Verrucosispora sp. NA02020: one gene and its partner. The protein of the gene in region 1 interacts with the protein of each later gene in a pairwise test. Links are inferred from orthologs where the notes say so. Each region holds a gene or a part of one and is shown on either strand. Other genes may lie near its edges. The genes, in order: HUT12_RS28685 and HUT12_RS15435.

What was found.
Region 2: the proteins of HUT12_RS28685 (region 1) and HUT12_RS15435 interact in binary tests that used the Escherichia coli proteins (3 or more experiments, as listed by UniProt). The link is inferred for Verrucosispora sp. NA02020 from one-to-one orthologs.

The regions. Positions count from the first base shown.
Region 1 is NZ_CP054923.1:6,421,331-6,424,318, forward strand. The notes cover bases 1-2,824. They hold HUT12_RS28685 (glutamate-5-semialdehyde dehydrogenase), read left to right. Parts: upstream 1-702; coding sequence 703-1,947; downstream 1,948-2,824. Other genes in these bases: proB (glutamate 5-kinase), read left to right, coding at 1-608; HUT12_RS28690 (prenyltransferase/squalene oxidase repeat-containing protein), read right to left, coding at 2,060-2,824. Also shown: more of HUT12_RS28690, read right to left, coding at 2,825-2,890. UniProt on the Escherichia coli protein: Catalyzes the NADPH-dependent reduction of L-glutamate 5-phosphate into L-glutamate 5-semialdehyde and phosphate. The product spontaneously undergoes cyclization to form 1-pyrroline-5-carboxylate.
Region 2 is NZ_CP054923.1:3,553,367-3,564,121, forward strand. What follows is about bases 3,393-6,391. They hold HUT12_RS15435 (sulfate/molybdate ABC transporter ATP-binding protein), read left to right. Parts: upstream 3,393-4,386; coding sequence 4,387-5,397; downstream 5,398-6,391. Other genes in these bases: cysT (sulfate ABC transporter permease subunit CysT), read left to right, coding at 3,393-3,561; HUT12_RS15430 (sulfate ABC transporter permease), read left to right, coding at 3,554-4,390; HUT12_RS15440 (acyl-CoA dehydrogenase family protein), read left to right, coding at 5,688-6,391. In the rest of the region: HUT12_RS15410 (ABC transporter ATP-binding protein), read left to right, coding at 1-867; HUT12_RS15415 (Rrf2 family transcriptional regulator), read left to right, coding at 958-1,404; HUT12_RS15420 (sulfate ABC transporter substrate-binding protein), read left to right, coding at 1,694-2,716; more of cysT, read left to right, coding at 2,713-3,392; more of HUT12_RS15440, read left to right, coding at 6,392-6,941; HUT12_RS15445 (ABC transporter permease), read right to left, coding at 6,982-7,827; HUT12_RS15450 (aliphatic sulfonate ABC transporter substrate-binding protein), read right to left, coding at 7,824-8,816; HUT12_RS15455 (ABC transporter ATP-binding protein), read right to left, coding at 8,813-9,637; HUT12_RS15460 (DUF1684 domain-containing protein), read left to right, coding at 9,998-10,755. UniProt on the Escherichia coli protein: Part of the ABC transporter complex CysAWTP involved in sulfate/thiosulfate import. Responsible for energy coupling to the transport system.

The DNA of each region.
Region 1 (2,988 bases):
TGCTGGTGCTCCTCTCCGACGTCGACGCGCTCTGGACCGGCAACCCGTCACGTCCCGGTGCCCGCCGGATCGCCGAGGTACGCGACGAGTCGGACCTGGTCGGAGTCGACGTCGGCGGTGCCGGGCGGGCCGGTGTCGGCACCGGTGGCATGGTGACCAAGGTCGAGGCGGCCCGGATCGCCACCGGATTCGGCATCCCGGTGGTGCTGACCTCCGCGCCGCAGGCGGTCGCGGCGCTGGCCGGTGAGCCGGTCGGCACCTTCTTCCATCCCAGTGTCAGCCGCCCGGCCGCGCGGCTGTTCTGGCTGGCGCACGCCACCGCGCCCCGGGGACGGCTGCACCTCGACCCCGGCGCGGTCGCCGCGGTGGTGGGCCGCCGCAAGTCGCTGCTGCCGGCCGGGATCACCGCCGTGGACGGGGCGTTCACCGCCGGCGACCCGGTCGACCTGGTCGACACCTCCGGCGCGCCGGTCGCCCGGGGACTGGTCAACTACGACGCGGTCGAGCTGCCCGGCCTGCTCGGGCGGTCCACCTCGGATCTTGCCGCAGCGCTCGGTCCGGCGTACGAACGGGAGGTCGTCCACCGCGACGACCTGGTGTTGCTGTGAGCGGACGATCCGCCGGCTTGAAGTGATTGCAGGGGGCCCTTCCTATGCACGAGGCGTTAACAGGGGGCCCTTCCTTACATCGAAGGAGCGTGTCATGAGCGTGAGCGAGCAGGCCCGGCGGGCGCGTACGGCGGCGGAGGCGCTGGCCGTGGCGACACGTACGGCCAAGGACGCGGCGCTGCACGCGATGGCCGACGCGCTGGTGGCGCGTACGCCGGAGATCCTCACCGCGAACGAGGCGGACCTGGCGGCCGGGCGGGAGGCCGGGCTGAGCGCGGCCGTGCTGGACCGGCTCGCCCTCAGCGAGACCCGGGTGGCCGGCATCGCCGACGCGCTGCGCCAGATGGCCGGGCTGCCCGACCCGGTGGGTGAGGTGGTACGCGGCTCGACCCTGCCCAACGGGCTGGAGCTACGGCAGATCCGGGTGCCGTTCGGCGTGGTCGGGATCATCTACGAGGCGCGGCCGAACGTGACCGTGGACGCCGCCGGCATCTGCCTGAAGTCGGGCAACGCGGCGCTGCTGCGCGGTTCCTCGTCGGCCGCGCACTCCAACGCGGCGCTGGTGACGGTGCTGCGGGACGCCATCGACGGTGCCGGGCTGCCCGCCGACACGGTGCAGTTGCTCGACGCCACCTCACGCGACTCGGTCAAGGAGCTGATGCGGGCCCGGGGGCTGGTGGACGTGCTCATCCCGCGCGGCGGCGCGTCACTGATCCGCACCGTGGTCGAGGAGTCGACGGTGCCGGTGATCGAGACCGGGGTGGGCAACTGCCACGTCTACGTGGACGCCGCCGCCGACCCGGTCAAGGCCGTCTCGATCACCCTCAACGCGAAGACGCAGCGACTGTCCACCTGCAACACCGCCGAGTCGCTGCTGGTGCACCGGAACGTGGCGGACGCCGTACTGCCTCCGATGCTGACGGCGTTCGCCGAGGCCGGGGTGACGGTGCACGGCGACGCCCGGACGGCGGCGTACTCGGACGCGGTGGTGGCCGCCACCGACGAGGACTTCGCCACCGAGTACCTCTCGGCCGACATCTCGGTGGCCGTGGTCGACTCGCTCGACGCGGCGGTGGCGCACATCCGGCGGTACGGCAGCGGCCACACCGAGGCGATCGTCACCGACTCCCAGTCGGCCGCCCGGGAGTTCGTGGCCCGGGTGGACGCGGCGGCCGTGATGGTGAACGCGTCGACCCGGTTCACCGACGGCGGCGAGTTCGGCTTCGGTGCCGAGATCGGCATCTCCACCCAGAAGCTGCACGCTCGTGGCCCGATGGGCCTGCCGGAGCTGACCAGCACGAAGTACGTGGTCACCGGGGACGGTCACCTGCGGAGCTGAGCGGCAGGCGCCCGATCCCGGTGGCAACGACTGGCCCTGGTGGCACCGGGATCGGCCCTGGTGGCACCGCACGGACCGTGGCGTCGACCGGGAGACGGTGGCATCGGCCGGATCAGCGGAAGGCGCGGATCACCGCAAGGGTGGCGTGCACGTCGAACTGGTGGCCGTCGTCGCTGCTCCAGCCGCCGTCGCTGCGTTGCGTCTCGGTGAGCCGGCGACGGGCCGCCACCATCGTCCACTCCTGTTCGTCGACCTCGACGCGGCGCAGGGTCGAGGCGAGCCAGGCGGCGTCGGCCGGAGACGCCTCCGGCATCCGCTCGGCGAGCAACGCCTTGATCCGTGCCGATTCGTAGAACAACTGCTGCCGGTGCAGGACAGCCGCACTCAGCCAGCCGGCGGCCAGGAAGGACGGCCAGCTGCCGTCGGGGCGCAGGTGGGCGGCGAGCGCCTGCCCGGCGGCGTGCACCACCCCGGCGTACGCGCCGCCGACCCGGTGGTCCAGCGGCCCGGCGGCGCGGGCGTCCAACCCGGCCACTGTGAGCCAGAAGGCGGCGTTGGCGGTCAGGTAGAGCCGCGCCTCCGGGCTGCCCGGCCGGGCCCACTCCGGGGCGGTCTCGGCCAGCGCCGGATCCTCCTCCCAGCAGCCGTCGCGCTGTTGGGAGGCGGCGAGCCAGTCGAGTGCGCGACGCGCGGCCGGGCGACCCAACGCCCCGAGGTCGTCCAGTTCGGCGAGACGGAAGCAGGTCGCGTCGACCGAGGCGACCGGGTCGCCCCAGGAGGCGGGCCAGCCGCCGCCCGAGGTCTGGCCGACCTCGGCACTGTCCAGCGTCTCCGGTTGCGGCGGCGTGCCGGTGCGCAGCCAGGAGAGACGGGCACGTTCGACCGTGTCCCCGTGAGCCACCACGAATCCGATCGCGGCGTCGATATCGACCACGGCGGTCACGCTACCGGCGGGAACATGATCCCGCCTCGGTACAACGGGCAGGTGGGACCGGCCGTCGGCCGGGTGGCGCGCGGGCCGTCGGCCGGGTGGCGCGCGGG
Region 2 (10,755 bases), 2.9 Mb from region 1 along the record:
CTGGTGGGCGAGTCGGGCAGCGGCAAGTCGACCACCGGGTTGGCGTTGCTGCGGTTGGTCGACCCGACCTCGGGCACGGTGCGGGTGGCCGGGCAGGACGTGACCCACTGGTCGCGGCGGCGGTTGCGGGCGCTGCGTCGCCGGGTGGCCATGGTCTTCCAGGATCCGCAGGCGTCTCTCGATCCTCGTCGTACGGTGGGCGCGAGCATCGCCGAACCGCTGGTGGTGCATCGGCTCACCGATCGGGGTGCCGCGCGGCGGCAGCGGGTGGCGGAACTGCTCGACATGGTCGGGTTGCGTCGGGACCTCGCCGACCGGCATCCGCACGAGCTCTCCGGCGGTCAGCGGCAGCGGGTCGGCATCGCCCGCGCCCTGGCCGGCGAGCCCGACCTGATCGTGTTGGACGAGCCGATCGCCTCGCTCGACCTCAGCGTGCAGGCGCAGATCATGAACCTGCTGCGGGGGCTGCAACGGGATCTGGGGTTGACCTATCTGTTCATCGCGCACGACCTGGCCGCCGTGGAGCACATGAGCGACCGGATGGCGGTGATGTACCTGGGGCGGATCGTGGAGTCCGGTACGCCGGCCCGGATCTGGCAGCAGCCCGCCCATCCGTACACTGCGGCGCTGCTGTCGGCGATCCCGGTGGCGGATCCGCAGGTCGAGCGGGCCCGTCGGCGGATCATCCTCAGCGGCGACATCCCCAGCCCGGTGGACCCGCCGACGGGTTGCCGCTTCCGGACCCGGTGCCCGCAGGCCAGGTCGGACTGCGCCCGGACCGATCCGCCGCCGGTCGAGGTCGTCCCGGGGCACCGGGCCGCCTGTCTCTTCGCCGGGGAGGCGGTACGCGCGATGCGCGGCGAGTAGCCCGTCGGGCCCGACACCTTGACGCGCCGCCCCTAACTGTCCACCATTCCTATATGTTTGATGGATTATGTAGGGCGCTGGTGGGGTGACGTGTACGTCTCAGCGCGATCGGACTACGCCGTACGGGCGATGCTGGCGGTGGCCGAGCGCCACCCGGCGGTGGTGAAGGCGGCGGTGCTGGCCGCGAATCAGGACATCCCGTACTCGTTCCTCCAGGGCATCCTGCTGGACCTGCGCCGGGCCGGCCTGCTGCACAGTCTGCGCGGCGCGGACGGCGGGTACGCGTTGACCCGCGCGCCGGAGGGGATCACCGTGGGTGACGTGCTGCGCGCCACCGGCGGGGCGTTGACGACGGTCCGTGGCGCGCCCGCCGACGTCGCCACCTATCACGGCGTGGCCGCCGGGCTGGGGGAGGTGTGGTTGTCGGTGCATCGGGCGATCGAGGACGTGGTCGACCACACCACGCTGGCCGACCTGCTCGCGCCGGCGGTCGGGCTGGCGCGCGACGTCGTTGATCGGCCGCCCCGGGTGGCGTGACGGATCGGTGCGTCGAGCCGGTCGGACAGCCCCTCTGGGCAAGGCTTGAAAACCTGTCGAGTTAGTGGGATATTCGGTGCGCGGTCGGCGCGGACGATCAGACCTGCCGCGTCCGATGTGGAGTCGGGCGCGACGGGGGGATCGTCGCCGTGCCGGCCGGGCATCGGCGCCCGGTTCGCGACCGCCCCCACCACTGTTTCGGTACACGACAGCCCAAAACGGGCATATTCCCTATCTAATCGGTCGGATTTATATAGTGCGGTCACGCACTGGAGGAGGACGGGTTCCGATGAGGCACCGGATCAGAGCGGCCATCGCTCTCGCCATGGTCACCGGCGTGGCGCTGTCGGGCTGCGGCGGCGGTGACGCGGCCGGCGGCAGCTCCGCCACGTTGAGCATCGTCGGCTTCGCGGTACCCGAGGCGGCCAACAAGGCCATCGCCGCCGAGTGGAACAAGACCGAGGCGGGCGAGGGAGTCCGGTTCCGGACCTCGTACGGCGCCTCCGGCGACCAGAGCCGCGCCGTGGTGGCCGGCCTGAAGACCGACTACGTGCACTTCTCGGTGAGCAGCGACGTGACCCGTCTGGTCGACGCCGGACTGGTCGAGGAAACCTGGGACGACGGCCCGACCAAGGGCATCGTCTCGTCGTCGGTGGTGGTGCTCGCGGTCCGCGAGGGCAACCCGAAGAACATCCAGGGCTGGGACGACCTGGTCAAGCCCGGCATCGGCATCGTCACCCCGAACCCGGCGTCCTCGGGTGCCGCCCGGTGGAACGCCCTGGCCGCCTGGGGCCACATCGCCGCGAACGGCGGCACGGACGCCCAGGCGCAGGAGTACGTGACCAAGCTCTTCGGCAACGTCGTGTCGCTGCCGAACAGCGGACGGGACGCCACCACCACGTTCCTCGGTGGCACCGGTGACGTCCTGCTCGCGTACGAGAACGAGACGATCCTCGCCCGGCAGAACGGCGAGAAGCTGGACTGGGTCCTGCCGGAGACCACCATGCTGATCGAGAACCCGGGCGCGATCCTCAAGGACGCCGACCCCAAGGCTAAGGAGTGGCTGGACTTCGTGCTCGGCCCGCAGGGGCAGCGGCAGTTCGCGCTGACCGGCTTCCGGCCGATCATCGACGGCGTCGACACCAGCGGCGTCGAGGGCGCGATCGACCCGAACAACCCGTTCCCGGCCCCGCAGAAGCTGCTGACCGTGGAGAAGGACTTCGAGAGCTGGTCGGCGCTGTCGGAGAAGTTCTTCGACGAGAGTGACGGCATCGTGACCAAGATCATCGCGGCCTCCGGGAAGGCCAAGTGACCTCGGCGACCCTGGTTCCGGACCGGCCGGCGGGCAACCGCCGGTCGGCCCGGGCCGGCCTCCCGCTCACCTGGGTCTCCGGCCTCGGGCTCGGCGTGGCGATGGTCTGGTTCAGCCTGCTGGTCCTCATCCCGCTCGCCGCCGTCGTGGTGACCGCCAGCGAGGGCGGCTGGGATGGCTTCTGGCGGACGGTGACCAACGAGCAGACCGCCGCCACCCTCCGGCTGACCATCGGCACCGCGCTGCTGGTCACGCTGGTCAACGTCGTGATGGGCACGCTGATCGCCTGGGTGCTGGTGCGGGACCGGTTCTTCGGCAAGCGGGCGCTGGAGATCCTCATCGACGTCCCGTTCGCGCTGCCGACGATCGTCGCGGGCCTGGTGCTGCTGTCGCTGTACGGGCCGGACAGCCCGCTCGGCGTCAACATCGCCAACACCCGGATCGCGGTCTTCCTCGCCTTCCTCTTCGTCACGCTGCCGTTCATCGTGCGCACCGTGCAACCGGTGCTCTCCGAACTGGACCCGGACGCGGAGGAGGCGGCAGCGTCGCTGGGCGCGAGCCGGTTCACCACCTTCCGGCGGATCATCCTGCCCAGTCTCACGCCGGCCATCGCGGCGGGCGCCACCCTGTCGTTCGCCCGGGCCGTCGGCGAGTACGGCTCACTGGTCCTGCTCTCCGGCAACCTGCCGATGCGGACCGAGGTGGCCTCGGTCCGCATCCTCAGCAGCATCGAGAACGACAATCCCGACAGCGCGGCAGCGGTCGCCGTGGTGCTGCTGGCCGTGTCGTTGGCCGTCATCGTCGTACTCGACGTCATTCAGCGGAGGGTGATGCGCCGTGGCTGAACACCGCACCGTCGCGCGGAACCGCGTCGGCCGCCGTCCCGGCCGGTACGTCCTGCGGTTCGTCGTGACGGCGTACCTCTTCTTCCTGGTGGCCTGGCCGTTGTACCTGGTCGGACGGAACGCGTTCGCCGACGGCTTCGTCAACCTCAACGACATCCTGACCGACCCCGACGTGACCCACGCGTTGCAACTCACCGTGCTGGTCGCGGTCGTCGCGGTGGTCATCAACACCGTCTTCGGCGTCGGCATCTCGCTCCTGCTGGTCCGCTACGACTTCCCCGGCAAACGGACGCTGAACGCCCTGCTCGACATGCCGTTGTCGGTGTCGCCGATCGTCGTCGGCCTCGCGTTGATCCTGGTCTACGGCGGCCGGGAGGGCTGGTTCGGCCCGACACTCGAAGCAGCCGGATTCCAGATCATCTTCGCCGTGCCGGGCATGGTGATGGCCACCGTGTTCGTGGCGCTCCCGCTGGTCATCCGAGAGGTCGTCCCGGTCCTCCAGGAGGTCGGCGACGAGCAGGAACAGGCCGCCCGCAGTCTCGGCGCGAACGCCGTGCAGACGTTCCGCCGGATCACGCTGCCGGCGATCAAGTGGGGCGTGATCTACGGCGTCGTACTCAGCCTGGCCCGCTCGCTCGGTGAGTTCGGCGCGGTCAAGATCGTCTCCGGCAACGTGCTCGGCGCGACCCGGACGGCCACCCTCGTGGTCGAGGAGAAGTACCTGAACTTCGACAAGGGCGGCTCGTACGCCACCGCCTTCCTCCTCGCCCTCGTCGCCGTGGCCTGCATCATCGTCGTATCCGTCCTCAGGCCGAAGGAAGACCGTTGAGCATCGAGATTTCCCAGGTCGGTAAGCGTTTCGGAGACTTCGTCGCGCTCGACGACGTGTCGGTCAGCATCCCCGCCGGTCGGCTCACGGCGCTGCTCGGTCCCTCCGGCGGCGGAAAGTCCACGCTGCTGCGGATCGTCGCGGGACTGGAACGCGCCGACACCGGGCGGGTCGAGATCGACGGTGTGGACGCCACCCATCTGCCGCCGCAGAAGCGCAACGTCGGGTTCGTGTTCCAGCACTACGCGGCGTTCAAGCACCTGACCGTCCGACGCAACGTGGCCTTCGGGCTGGAGATCCGCAAGCGTGCCAAGGACGAGATCACCCGCCGGGTCGACGAGCTGTTGGCGCTCGTCCATCTCGGACAGTTCGCCGAACGGCTGCCGTCGCAGCTCTCCGGCGGCCAGCGTCAGCGGATGGCGCTGGCCCGCGCGCTGGCCGTCGAGCCCACGGTGCTGCTGCTCGACGAGCCGTTCGGTGCACTGGACGCGAAGGTCCGCAAGGAACTGCGTGACTGGCTGCGTCGCCTGCACGACGAGGTGCACGTCACCACCGTCTTCGTCACCCACGACCAGGAGGAGGCCCTGGAGGTCGCCGACGAGATCGTGGTGATCAACGAGGGCCGGGTGGAGCAGATCGGCTCGCCCGACGACCTGTACGACCGCCCGGCCAACGAGTTCGTGATGCGCTTCCTCGGCCCGGTCACCCAGCTCGGCGACGAACTGGTGCGCCCGCACGACCTCCAGCTCTCCGCCGACGGCGCGGACAGCGCCGGCGTGGTCGGCCGGGTCACCCGGGTCACCCGGATCGGCTTCGAGATCCGGGTCGAGGTCACCACCTCCGGCGGCCAGCCGGTGATCGTGACCCTCACCCGCAACGAGTTCCACGCGCTCGGGATCCAGGTCGACTCGCCGGTGCGGATCCGCATCACCCCGGGCAGCCCCACCACCACGGTCACCGCGCCCACCCAGCGCTCGGAGGAACCGACTCTCGCACCCTCGCACTAGCAAGCGCCTCGTCGGCCCCGACGCACACCGCGCACGATCGTGCCCGACACGACCGACGCGCACCGCGCACGACGCGCGCGCAAGATCATGCTCGATCCCGGATCGAGTGGCCTTCCCGCGACCACGTGGCCACTCGATCCGGGATCGAGTGCTGTCCGGGCCGGCGGTGTCCCGGAACGGCGGCGTGGTCCGGTCGGACGGCGAGATTGACGTCGGGCGCCGGTGAGGGCGAGACTAACCCTATTCAACCGATAGGATTCGCGGTCTTCGGTGGGAAGGTGGTCGACGGGATGACGCGTGTGATCCGGACGGACGAGGAGGCCGTCGAGGTCGCCCGGAAACTGGCGGCCCTCCTCGCCGACGAGGCCGGAGTCCGAGACCGGGAGCGTCGACTGCCCGAGGCCGAGGTGGCCGAGCTCTCCGCCTCCGGTCTGCTGGGCATCACGGTGCCTGCCGAGTTCGGTGGTGCCGAGGTCTCGGTCGCCACGCTGACCGAGGTGTTCCGGACGCTGGCGGCGGCCGATGCCAGCCTCGCCCAGATCCCGCACAGCCACGTCGTCTTCCTCCAGGCGCTGCGCCTGCAGGGCACCGAGGAGCAGCAACGGCGCTACTTCGCCGCCGCGCTGGCCGGGCAGCGGTTCGCCAACGCCCAGTCCGAGCGCGGCGGGCGGACCGTCGCCGACGATGCCACCACACTGCGTCGTCGGCCCGACGGCGGGTACGTGCTGGACGGCGAGAAGTTCTACTGCACCGGTGCGCTGTTCGCCGACTGGATCGTGGTCCGCGCCGTACTGGCCGACCCGGCCGAGCCCGACGGTCCCGCGGCTCCCGACGGTCCCGCTGCGTCCGGCGGCCCGGGTGCGTCCGGCGGCCCACCGTTGAAGATGCTGGCCTACCTGCCCCGGGACACTCCGGGGGTGACCGTGCGCGACGACTGGGACGGTATGGGGCAGCGCACCACCGCCAGCGGGACGGTGCTGCTGGCGCAGGTGGCGGTGGACGAGACGCAGGTGGTGCCGTACACGCCGATCTTCGGTGCGGCGACCACCTACGGCGCGCGCGCCCAGGTGCTGCACGCCGCGCTGGACACCGGGATCGCCCGGGGCGCGCTGGACGCCGCGGTGGCGCAGGTGGCCCGGGCCCGGCCGTGGTTCGAGTCCGGTGTCGACCGGGCCGCCGACGAGCCGCTGCTCATCCAGCAGGCCGGCGAGCTGGAGATCCTGGTACGCGGCGCGGAGGCGCTGCTGCGGGAGGCGGCGACCGCGATCGACGCGGCCGAGGCGGACCTGACCGACGACAGCACGGCGCGCGCCTCGGTGGCGACCGCCGTGGCGAAGGTGGCCGGCGCCCGCGCCTCGGTAGAGGTCTCCTCGGCCCTGTTCGATCTCGGCGGCACCCGCTCCGCCGCCGATGCGCTGAACCTGTCCCGGTACTGGCGCGACGCGCGCACCCACACGCTGCACGATCCGGCCCGGTGGAAGGTCCAGCACGTCGGTCGCTGGCTGCTCGACGGCACCCCGCCGCCGCGTCACGGCCAGCTCTGACCGGAGCGGCGCGTCGTCGGCGGGCCGGCGGGTCACCCGGTCACGTCCAGGCCGCGAGGAAGCGTCGTTCCAGGAGCCCGAGCAGGGTGTCGGCGAGCTTGCCCAGCACCGCCAGCAACACGATGGCGAGCAGGATCACGTCGGTGCGGCCGGTGTTCTGGCTGTCGATGAGCAGGAAGCCCAGCCCCATCGAGGAAGCGATCAGCTCGGCCGCGACCAGGAAGAGCCAGGACTGCGCCATGGCCAGGCGCAGCCCGGCCAGCACCGGCGGCGTGGCGGCGGGCAGCAGCACCGTGCCGAGCAGCCGTACGCCGGAGCGGCCGTACGCCCGGCCCACCTCGACCAGGTGCGGGTCGACGTGCCGGAGCGCGGCGGCCACGGTGGTGAAGACCGGGAAGAACGCCCCGATCGCGACCAGGGTGATCTTCGGGGTCTCACCGATGCCGAACCAGAGCAGCAGCAGCGGCACCCAGGCCAGTGACGGGATGGCCCGGACCGCCTGGATGGTCGGGCCGACCAGCGAGCGGGCCGCCCGGGAGAGCCCCACCAGGGCGCCCAGCACCAGTCCGGCGACGGATCCGGCGGTGAACCCGAGGAGGACCCGCTGCACGCTGATCGCCAGGTGCTGCCACAGCTCACCCCGGACGAGGAGTTCCCGCAGTGCCAGCAGCACGTCGTACGGCGGCGGCAGTTGCGCCCGCGAGTAGCCGCCGGAGGTGGCCAGCAGGTGCCAGCCGACGAGCAGCGCCACCGGGAGCAGCAGGCCGGCGGCGGCGTACCCCACCCGGGCGGTCCAGCTCTGGCCGGGACCGGCGGTGGCCGGAGCCGGCGGCTCGGCCGGGCGGGCCGGTGGCGGCTGCACCGCCACCGGACTGCCCGCGCTCACGGCTGCGCCCGCGCCTGGGCGAAGCGGGGCTCGAAGATGCTGTCCAGTGCCGCGCGGGCCTCGGCGTCGGTGCGGACGTTGCCGTCGGCGACCAGGATGGGCAGCACCCGTTCGAAGACCTGCCGTTGCGCCGCCCCCGGCACCGGGTCGACGTCGAACCGGGTCCGTTCGGCGAGCACCACCCGGGCGACGGCGGGGGAGACCTGCGACTCGCGGGCCAGCAGCTCCACCGCCTGGTCCGGGTGCGCGACGATCCACTGGCGAGCCCGCTCGTAGGCGTTCACCACCCGCTGCACCAGCTCGGGGTGGGTGGAGACGAACTCCTCGCGGGCGTTGAGCACGCCGTAGGTGTTGAAGGCGACGTTGCGGTAGAGCAGGGTGGAACCGGCGTCGACCTGGGTCTGCGCCATGTGCGGGTCGAGGCCGGCCCAGGCGTCCACGTCGCCGCGCTCCAGCGCGGTCTTGCCGTCGGCGTGCTGGAGGTTGACCACGGTGACGTCGCCTGGCGTCAGCCCGGCCTCGTCGAGCGCCTGCAACAGGAAGAAGTACGGGTCGGTGCCCTTCGTCGCGGCGACCCTGCGCCCCTTGAGCTGTGCGACCGAGGTGATCGCGGAACCCTTGGCGACCACGACCGCGGCCCATTCGGGCTGGCTGAACACGCCGACGGTCTTGATCGGCGAACCGTTGGCCCGGGCCACCAGGGCGGCGACACCGGCGGTCGAGCCGACGTCGAGCGCGCCGGCGCGCAGGTTCTCGTTGGCCTTGTTGCTGCCGGCGGACTGCAACCAGCTCACCGACACGCCCTCGTCGGCCAACTCCTCCTCCAACCAGCGCTGCTCGCGCAGCACCAGGCTCGCCGGGTTCCAGTACGCGTAGTCCAGACGCAACCGGGTCGTGCCGTCGGCCGCCGAGCCGCCGCTGTCCTCCCCGGCGACACAGCCGGTGAGCAGCAGGGCGGCGGCCAGCACGACGGCGACTGTCTTCCTCATGAACTCCTGCTTCCTTCGGGGGCGACGCCGAGACGGTCGAGTAGGTCGGTGCGCAGGGCGGCCGAGGCCGGCGAGCCGAGGTCGCGGGGCCGCACCCCGGGTACGGCGGTGACGTGCTGGACGGTCGATCCCTGTCCGGCCGGACCGGCGGGGCCGAGCACGACGATCCGGTCGGCCAGCCGCAGCGCCTCGTCGACGTCGTGGGTGACCAGCAGCACCGTGCTGCCGGCGGCGCGTTGCACCTGGCCGACCAGGTCCTGCATGCGCAACCGGGTGAGCGCGTCGAGGGCGGCGAACGGCTCGTCGAGCAGCAGGACGCCGGGTCGCCGGGCGAGTGCCCGGGCGAGCGCGGTGCGCTGGGCCATCCCGCCGGAGACCTGCCGCGGGCGGTGTTCGGTGAAGTCGCCCAGCCCCACCAGTTCCAGCCAGGCCCGGACGTCGGCGCGGGCGGTCGTCCGGTCGTGGCCGGGTGCGAGACCGAAGGCCACGTTGCCGGCCAGCGTCCGCCACGGCAGCAGGCGCGGGTCCTGGAAGACCATCGCGGTGCGGGCCGCGACCCCGCGCACCGCTCGACCGTCCACGGTGATCTCCCCGGCACTCGGCCGGTCCAGTCCGCCGACGAGGCGCAGCAGTGTCGACTTGCCGCACCCGGAGGCGCCGAGCAGCGCGATCACCTCACCGGCCTCGATCCGCAGGGTGACGTCGTCCAGCACCCGGTGCGTGCCGCGACGGCCGACGAAGGCGCGCCCCACCTGGCGCATCGAGACGGGTGCGGGTGCCGTGTGCAGCCCCGGCGCGAGTCGCGCGGCGCTCGTCGACATGCCACCTCCTTGCCTCGTCCGGTGGGTCGGCTCACAATACCCATATAACCAACCGGATGAGTAGGGTATATCTCGGGCGGGCCGGGAGGGTGGCTCCCGAAGGCAGGCGTCGCGCCCGGGTGGGACGCCGTCCACCTGGGCCTCCGCCGGGTCTCGGGTGGTTGCCGACGGAGGATCGACGTGAGAGGAGTGGCCTGTGAACGCGGTCACTGGCAGGGTGACGGTGTGGACACCCCGCGCTACCGTCCTGGCGCCGATCGGGCAGCCGCGCCCGGCGACCCGGCACCTCCCGCGTACCCGGTCGCCCGAGGCGGTCGGGCCGACGCCGGCCGAATCCATCCCCGACGGAGGGAACCCGACATGACCCGGCCCCACCCGCTTCCGGCGGCGACCCCAGACGTGCCCGAGGCCGCCGAGGCGCAGGTCGACGCCTTCACCCTCGAATGGCGGGAGTGGCACCGCCGCCACGAGGAGACCCTGGCCGCCCCGCACGGCTTCCTCGCCGTGACCGGGCTGCACTGGCTCACCGACCGCCCCGAGCGCGTCGCCGACCTGCCCGGACGGTGGCACACCGGTGCGGACGGCGTGGTGGTCGACCTCTCCGACGGTGAGGAACTCCTCGTCGACGGAGAGCCGGTGACCGGTCGCCACGAGTTCGGCCCGATCCCGGAGCGCGGCGGCGTCACCGTCGGATTCGACGGCGGCGTGCTGGAGATCGCCCGTCGGGGTGGGTACGACATCCTGCGTCCACGCCGCCCCGACCACCCACTGCGGACCGCCTTCCGGGGCACACCGACGTACCCGCCGACGACCCGCTGGGTCCTGTCCGGACGGTTCGTCCCCTTCGACAGCCCCCGGCCGACCACCGTCGGTGCCGCCGTCGAAGGACTCCAGCACGTCTACGACGCCCCCGGCACGATCGAGTTCACCGTGGACGGTGTGCCGCTGCGTCTGACCGCCTTCAACGGCTGGTCCCCGGGAAGCCTGTCGGTGCTGTTCACCGACGAGACCTCCGGCGTGACCACGTACGCCGCCAACCGGGCCCTGAGCGTCGACCCGCCCGACGAGCAGGGCCGGGTCACCGTGGACTTCAACCGCGCCACCAACCTGCCCTGCGC